Regions from separate parts of the Nocardia sp. CDC153 genome, predicted to be linked through region 2. Evidence: riboswitches for the same ligand, from Rfam matches in the RefSeq annotation. Region 2 holds a riboswitch; the other holds the start of a gene.
What was found. A riboswitch is a leader RNA that binds a small molecule or an ion and turns the genes downstream of it on or off. The one in region 2 is predicted to bind S-adenosylmethionine.
Positions count from the first base shown of each region.

Region 1: another riboswitch for S-adenosylmethionine. It lies ahead of VMT65_RS13640 (AfsA-related hotdog domain-containing protein); the one in region 2 lies ahead of VMT65_RS00045 (ABC transporter substrate-binding protein).

Region 1 covers NZ_JAYKYU010000002.1:1,089,615-1,093,822, reverse strand. The annotation lists gene VMT65_RS13655 (LysR family transcriptional regulator) at 1-203, shown strand, start outside; gene VMT65_RS13650 (FMN-dependent NADH-azoreductase) at 309-935, shown strand; gene VMT65_RS13645 (MFS transporter) at 913-2,196, shown strand; SAM riboswitch class IV at 2,298-2,408, shown strand; gene VMT65_RS13640 (AfsA-related hotdog domain-containing protein) at 2,422-3,210, shown strand; gene VMT65_RS13635 (HAD family hydrolase) at 3,207-3,932, shown strand; gene VMT65_RS13630 (hypothetical protein) at 3,926-4,208, shown strand, end outside.
Region 2 covers NZ_JAYKYU010000001.1:5,182-9,389, reverse strand. The annotation lists gene VMT65_RS00050 (ABC transporter permease) at 1-649, opposite strand, end outside; gene VMT65_RS00045 (ABC transporter substrate-binding protein) at 650-1,813, opposite strand; SAM riboswitch class IV at 1,885-2,001, opposite strand; gene VMT65_RS00040 (HAD family hydrolase) at 2,222-2,860, opposite strand; gene VMT65_RS00035 (MarR family winged helix-turn-helix transcriptional regulator) at 3,027-3,521, opposite strand; gene VMT65_RS00030 (SRPBCC family protein) at 3,514-3,948, opposite strand; gene fusA (elongation factor G) at 4,096-4,208, opposite strand, start outside.

The DNA of each region.
Region 1 (4,208 bases), on a different contig from region 2:
CCGGTCTCGGCGTGGCCCTCGTCCCCACCACGGCCCTCGGCGGCGGCGCGGTCCCACCGATCCGTCGCCTGCGACCGGGTGTCACCCGAGACCTGGTGTGCCTGACCGCGACTCCCGCCGACGTTCTGGTGCGCCGCTTCATCGCCGAGGTCGTCCGCCGTGGCGTCCCGGTCCCCGCCGCGGTCGCCACCGCACTCGAGTGAAGGCCCGGTCGGTGCCGGGGGCTTCGGATCAGCGCGCACAGAACCGTCGTGCGGGGCGGGTGCCGCTTGATAGACGTGGACATCGTTGTCTACGAAAGGGATTCGATGACCACCCTGTTGCATATCAATGCGTCGGCGCGCGGTGAGCGCAGTCAGTCGCGGGCGTTGGCTCGGACATTCATCGATGGGCTCGTCGCGAAGGATCCGGGGCTGACGGTCGACACCATCGATCTGTTCGACGCCGACCTGCCGGACTTCGGAACCCATGCGGCCGAGGCCAAGTTGGCATTGTTCACCGGGCGGGATCAGACACCCGAGCAGCTCGCGGCCTGGGAGCGGGCGCGGGTGGTGTTCGAGCGGTTCGCGGCGGCCGATCTGTACGTGATCAACCTGCCGATCTGGAATGCGGGCGTGCCGTACATCTTCAAGCAGTGGGTCGATATCGTGACCCAGCCGGGGTGGACGTTCACCTTCGATCCGCAGAGCGGGTATTCGGGGCTGCTCACCGACAAGCGGGCGGTCACGGTGTACACCAGCGGCGTACATCAGCCGGGTGTGCCGGTGCAGTTCGGCTCCGACTTCGCGACGCCGTTCGTCGAGGACTGGCTGAACTTCGTGGGCATCAAGGACATTGCCGAGATCCGGTTCGCGCCAACGGTATTGACCGAGAAGCCGGAGGCGGGATTCGCCGCGGCCCAGGAGCGTGCGCGTGAGCTCGCCGCCGACTACTGAGCCGGGCTCGGCTACCGAGCCGGGCTGGGCCCCGACCGGTCGGACCGTCGCGGCGGTCTGCGCGGTCGGCATCCTGGTGGTGGGCCAGCTCTACGTGGTGCTGCCGGTGCTGAATCGGCTTGCGGCGGACTGGGATACGTCCAAGTCGGCGGCCACCTGGACCACCACCGCCTTCGGGCTGGCCTACGGCGCGGGCTTCCTGGTGACCGGGCCGCTCTCGGACCGCTGGGGACGGCGGCCGGTGATCGTCGGCGGGTTGCTCGCCACAGTGGTGAGCTCCCTCCTGGTGGCGGCCGCCCCCGGACTCGTGACCGGCCTCTCGGCACGAATCCTGCAGGGCCTCACCGCCTCCTTCTTCGCCCCCGCCGCCTTCGCCTACCTCGCCGAACGCATTGCCCCCGACCGCAGAATCTTCGCCCTCACCTGCCTGACCAGCTCCTTCCTCGGCGCGGGCGTGGTGGCCCAGGTCCTGGCCCAACTCGTCGGCAATGCCTGGGGCTGGCACGCAATCTTCGTCGCCGGAGCAGTCGTGTTCGCCCTGTCGGCGGTGTTACTGCGCGTGGTTCTCCAGCCGCCGAATTCGGTAAGAGACGCGGCGGTCACAACCGAGGGTGGATTCGCGGATGTCGCGCGAACCGTGTTCGTGCCCTTCGTGATTCTGCTCCGGCAATCTCGCCTGGCTCTGTTGTATCTGAGTTGCCTGGCGATCTTGGGCTCGTTCGTCGGCATCTATACCGGTATCCAGCTCGCACCGCCGGACGGAGTGGGATCCGGCAATGCCGCCCTGCTCGCGCTGCGGGCCAGCGCGATTCCGGCCATGGTGGCGGTGCCGCTGCTCGCCGGACGATTGGGGGTGATCGCACCGGCGGCACGGTTGATCACCGCCCTGGCCGCAGCCGCCGCAGCGGCGGCGATCACCGCGGTCCCCCTGGGCGGCGTATGGGTCGCGATGTGGCTGTTCGTGTTCGTGACGGCCATCGCGGTCGCGGCACCGGCGGCGGTCCAGGCGATCGCGGCGCAGGCGGGCGAGGCACGGGGCACCGCCACCGCGCTCTACACCTTCGCCCTGTTCGTCGGGGCCAGTGCGGGACCACAGCTCGCCAATCTGGTTTCACGCCATGGCTATTCGGCGGTCGCGCTGACCATCGCGGCATTGGCGGCGCTGGGGGCGGCATTGGCCGTCGCCTCGACGCGAGTAGTTGTCCGGGAAGCCGCGACGGCACCGAGCGGGGTCGGCGTGGGGGAAGCCACCGCGGGTTAGATCGGCGGGCGGGGGACAGCGCTGTCCTCCGTGGGCGGGTTTCGATCGGGGTGGTTGAAACTATGGGTCAAAAATACTGGGGGACATAGGTTTTCGTGGACGGTCATGAGTTCCAGTGTCAAGCCCCGGCTGGCTGGGCGGCAACCCTCCACGACGGCGGGGTGCTCCGGGTGACGACCGGATGGTGGCGAGCGCCGCCATAAGCGTCTTGCTCTCGGAGGAAAAATGTCTGTAGCCCAGCTCGATTCGGTGTCCGTGCTCTCGGGGGAGGTGGCCGTCGGCGAGGTGCTGCTGGTGGCCGACCGCTTCCGCGGTATCGCCGAGGACGACCGGGCCTTCACGGTGTCGGGACTGGTCGCCGCCCTGCGCGGCGGCCGGTGGCGGGAGTCGGAGCGCGCGTTGACCGTTCATCTCGGGCAGGGGGTGACCCGCCACGACCTCGACTACCTCGAGCACGTGGCGCGGGTGCACGCCCCGGCCGGGCTGCACGTGCGCGGCGCGGTCGACGAACCGGCACCCCGCCACCAGGTACACAAGTATCAGAATTCGAATGTGCTGCTGGCCAATCTGATTCGCGAGTCCGAGACCGAGTTCCGGGCGGATCTGCGCATTCACGGCGACAACGAACTGCTGCTCGACCACCAGACCGGCGAACACGTGCAGGGCATCGTCATCGTGGAGGCGGTGCGCCAGCTGTTCCTGGGCGCGTTCGAGCTGGAGTACGGCCGCCGCTGGCCCGAACAGCACTTCTACATCGTCTGGAACAGCATCGAATTGGAGTTCAAGTCCTTCCTGTTCCCGCTGCCCGCCACCCTGCACGCGGTGCTCACCCCGATCGCCATCGAGGACCCGGCCAAGCTGGAGTTCGCCATCGACGTCGACGTGCGCCAGCTCGACCGCAGCGTGGCCACCACCCGCATCACCTACGCGGCCCTGCCCAATGAGCGCATCTCGCAGATCGAACGCCACAAGGCCGCCAAGGCGATCGCCGCCTACCTGGGCGCGGTGGCATGAGCGCGACAGCGGGTGCGGCGTTCTTCGACGTCGACGAAACCCTCATCACCGTCAAGAGCATGTTCGCCTTCCAGCGCTTCTGGCTGGCCGAGAACGGCGACGACGGCAGCGAATACGCGCGCCTCAGCGACGAGATCAAGCGACAGGCCGCGTCCGGAACACCCCGCGAGGAGGTGAACCGGCAGTACTACCGGGCCTATCGAGGCGTGCGTGCCGACGCCTTGGCCGCCGCCGGCCGCCGCTGGTTCGCCGAGTTCTCCGCGAGCGGTGCCGTCTACTACACCGACGCGGTGGAAGCGCTGCGCGCACACCAGAATTCGGGTGACACCACGGTCCTGCTGTCGGGCTCGTTCGCCGCGGCGATCGCCCCGGTCGCCGATGCGCTGGGTGCCGATCACCTCATCGCCACCACCCCGGTGGTCGACGCGGCGGGCGTGCTGACCGGCGAGGTCCATCACCCCATGATCGGCACCGCCAAGGCGAGCGCGGTCACCGATTTCCTGCGCGAGCACGGCATCGCCCGCGAAAACAGCTACGGCTACGGCGATCACGCCAGCGATTTGCCGTTCCTGCGGGCCGTCGCACACCCCGGCTTCCGCGGCGACGACGCGGTGCTGTCGGCGCACGGCCACGGCTGGATCCACTTCTCCGACCGGGTCGGCGCGTCCGTCGACGATCCCGGCCGCCTTCTCTCCGATCAGGAAGCGCTCTCCGTATGGTGACCCGAAGCTACGAACTGACCCCGACCACCCAGGGCCCGCTGTACCCGCCGAGCGAAGTCCTCGACGCCGACGGCAATTTCATTGTGGTCGGCTTCCTCACCGAGCCCGACGCGGACGGCGGCATCACCCGCCGCTGGGGGCGGGCCATTGTCGCCGCTGATACGCCGGTGCCGAAATTCGGCGAGCTGGCCGCCTACACGATCGTGCGCGAGCTGGGCGAGGACCTCTCGGAGGAGGATGCCGCGAGCGTCCTGCACACCCTGCCGCTGCCCTTGC
Region 2 (4,208 bases):
TGCCGCTGGTCGGTGAGATGTTGGAGTTGTACAGGCCGACGAAAATGCCCGCCAGCCCGCCCAATCCGGACGCGATGGCGAAGGCCAGCGACTGCACCCGGCCCACACCGATGCCCATCTGGGCGGCGGCGTCGGGATCCTGCGCGGTGGCGCGAATCGCCAGCCCGTGGCGGCTGTAGCGCAGGAACGCCCACAGCCCGGCCATCACCGTGAGGGTGATGGCGAACATGACCACGTCCGAGGTGCCCAGCCGCACCCCGCCGACCCGAATATTGTTGGTGGACAGCACCTGTGGGAACGGTCGGGTATCCGGTCCGAACACCAGGGCGACCACGTTCTCGATGATCAGCCCCACCGCCACCGTGGCCAGCAGGGCCGCGATGGCCGGAGCCCGGCGCAGCGGCCGCACCGCCAGCACGTCGATGGCCACGCCGACCAGCGCGGTCACCGCCACCACCACCAGCAGCGCGGCCCACCACGGCACCCCGTGCTGGGCGATCAGCCACCAGCCCAGCACCGAGCCGAAGGCGAAGATCGCGCCGTGCGCGAAATTGATGACATTGCTGACCCCGAAGATCAGGGTGATGCCCACGGCGATGAGCGCGTACGCATTGCCGTGGACCAGACCCGCGATGAGCGTGTCGAACATCTACTTATTGCTTCCGACCGGCAGGAACTTGCCGTTCTGCAGGATCAGCTCGATCGGCTTCACCCCGCTCGGCCGCCGCGTCTGCTGATCGAAGGCGAAGGTGCCCAGGCCGATTCCGTCGAAATCCTTGATCTCACGCAGGCCCTTCAGCACGCCGTCGCGGGTCGCGCCGCCGTACTTCGCGGCCTTCACCAGCACGTTCAGCGCGTCGTAGGCGTAGACGTTGAAGTCGCCGGGATCGGTGTTGAACTTGGCCCTGAACTTGGTGACGAAGCTCTGGATCTTCGGGCTCGGATCCGACGGGGTGAACACGCCGTTCACGATGTCGCCCTCGGCCGCCTTGCCCGCCAGCTCGATGAACTGCGGGGTGTTCTGGCCACCGAAGAACTGGCCGTTGAACCCGACGTCACGCAGCTGCTTGACCACCAGCGCGCCGTCCGGGCCGTAGCCCAGGTGCACGAACGCGTCCGGGTTGGCGTCGCGGCCCTTGATCAGCACCGGGCGGAAGTCCTGCGAATCCGGCAGGATCGAGGAGGAGTAGGCGATCTCGATGCCCTTCTCCTTGGCGAACTGCTCGAAGAACTTGAAAGCCTGCTTGCCCCAGTCGGTTTCGAGGTACACCACCGAGACCTTCTTGGCCTTGGACTGCACCCATTCGGCATTGCGCTCCTGGAACACGTCCAGGGTGATGGAGGGGCTCCACGAGTAGTCGCCGCCCTTGGTGAAATCCACCGAGGAGTTGGTGAATCCGTACTGCACCAGCTTGCCGCGGTTGTAGACCGGCGAGGCGGCGATGGAGGCGGGTGAGGAGAAGTCGCCCAGCTCGGCGATGATGGACTGGTCGCCAACGAATTTCGTCGCGATCGGCACCGTCTGCTTGGGGTCGGACTGGGAGTCCTCCCACTTCAGCGCGACCTTCTTGCCATTGATCCCGCCATTGGCGTTGATCTCGTCCAGCGCCAGGTCGAAGCCCTGCTGCCAGAGCCGCCCGTACTCGGCCGAACCGCCCGTCTTCGGCCCCGAAACGCCGAAATAGACCGTGTCCGAGCCGCTTCCGGTGGAATCGTTGGAGCAGGCCGACACCAGCCCCGCCACCAGAGCCGCAGCCGCGACACCCACCGCCACCCGGCCGACAACACGCTTCCGGGACCAGATCCTGCTCATTGTTACCTCTACACTCGCGCACCGACTCGCCAGCCGGGCATGGGGACGCGACCGCGCTGCCACCCGCGATCGAATAGCGCTTGCGATACCCGCGACGGCACCGCCTGGTCGTCACCCGGGGCACCCCACCGCTAAGCGAGGGTTGCCGATCAGCGAGCCGGGGCTCGAACATGCTGATACTCGTGACCGTGCGGCAAAAGTAGCCGCGAGCCGCCCCACCCCGACAGCATTCGAATCACCCTGATGCCAACGAAGGCCGTCGACCGGGCGAGGAAACCCCTTGCCGGGCACCCGGTTACCCCGCCGTCGTCGCCACACCGACGCCGCGACGCCAGTGCGCGGGGTCGCCGCTGGAGCGCGAGCTGGACGCTAGTGCGCGAGCTCGACGCTAACGCGTGAGATTCGGCGCTAGGGCTCGAGGTGGGCGGCGAGCCAGGCCGGGAACTCGGTGAGGTCGCCGAGCACCACATCGGCCCCGGCGGCCGAGAGTTCTTCCGCTGAGTACGGCCCGGTGGTCACCGCCACCGACACCGCGTCGGCCACCTTGGCCGCGCGCACATCCCCGAGATGGTCGCCGACGTAAATGGCGGCCCCACGCTCCCGCAGCACCTCGCCCTTCTCCTCGGCCCAAGCCCCACCGACCAGCTCGTCAACCTCCAAGCCAAGGTGATCGAGATGTAGCTGCGCGTGCGGCCCATTCTTGGCCGTGATCACCAACACTCGCCCACCCGCCGCGTGCACCGCCGCGAGCGCCTCCACCACACCGGGCAAATGCGCGGCCGCCTCCACCGCCAGCTCCGGATAGAACTCCCGATACATGGCCACGATCCCCGGCACCTCGTGCTCCGGAAACCACTGCGCGGCCTCGTGCGCCAGCGGTGGCCCGAGCCGCGAAACCACCAGCTCCGAGTCGATTGCCACCCCGGTCCGCGCCGCCACCGCATCCCACACGGCCGCGATGCCCGGCCGCGAATCGATCAACGTCATATCCAGGTCGAACCCGACAATGAGTCCGCCGTCCGCCGCAGTCGCATGATCGATAGCCACGCTCCGACCCTACGGTGTACATCGGCCCGTCCGCACCGAGCCTCGTCGCCGCGCACCGCTCTAGCTCAGTCAGGCCAATCGGTATGACCACCGCAATGTCGCAGGTTGCCGTCCGCGCCATTCTGGTCGAGGACCGAGCGCCGGGGGCACCGGGCTCGGCGCGGACTCAGTTTGGCAGTCGGTGCGCGGCAATGGGTTTCAGCTGTTCGCGGAGGAGATCGCCGTCGGGGCCGAAGATCTCGGCGTCGGTGTCCACCGCGATCTGTACCGCCTTGCTCACCAGTTCCCGTCCGGCGGGCTCGAGTTCGATGCGCAGGGCGCGGGCGTCAGCGGGGTCGGCGCGGCGCGCGAGCAGCCCGCGCTCCTCCAGGCCGCGAATCACCTTGGAGGCCATCATCCGGTCGGCGCCGGACATGTCGGCGACCTGCTGCTGGGTGGGCAGTTCACCCTGGCGACTCAGCCAACCGGCGGAGGCCAGCAGATTGAACTGGGTGGGGGTCAGCCCGAGCGGACGCAGATTGCGCTCCAGCCGCGTCCGCCATTCCAGCGCCGCGTGATGCAGCCAGAAGCCCGGGCTCATGAGCGGCCCCCGCGGGACGCCGACCCGGCGCATGCCCTCCGGCTCGGATAGTTCCCGCGGTTCGCCCGGCGATTCAGCCACGCCGCATTGCCTCCTGTTCCAGTGCCGCGAAGGTCAGCGGCATGTCCGCCCGCATGGCCTTCTCCCAGACCAGCTTGAACAACGGCCCGAAGATCCCGTGGACCTCGACATTCTCCGCCACCCGCACCGTGCCGTCGCCGAGCGCCTCGTAGGTGCGGTGGCCGCGCAGTTTTCCGAACGGAATGCCCGCCTCGCTGGTCCACGAATGGCCCGGTTCCACCGCCACGATGGTAAACGGCCCGGCGGGCGCGCCCTTCGGCTTGACCCACCCCTTGGTCCCGGCCGCGAATTCACCGTCGATGCGGGACTTCTCCTCGTGCGGGTCCCATTCGGACCAGCGGGCCACATCGGTGGCGACCGCCCAGATCTTGTCGACATCGCCCTTGATCACGGCCGATTCGGTGAACGAGTACATCATCGCTGTCATCTCCTGATGAGAACTTCTGTTGTTGCGACAACAGTAACCGTAGTCGCGACAACAATCAACCCCCTTTGGTGAAATCGCCGATGGAGATGGCGGGTCCGGTGGAGGGACAGCGATCCATCACCCCACCGAACCCGATCCGACCCGCCGCTACGGAGCGGGCGCGTAACCGAGCGGGCGCGTCGTGAACGTGCCCCGACCCTGCGTCCGGCTGCGCAAACGGGTTGCGTAACCGAACAATTCGGCCAGTGGAACCGTGGCGG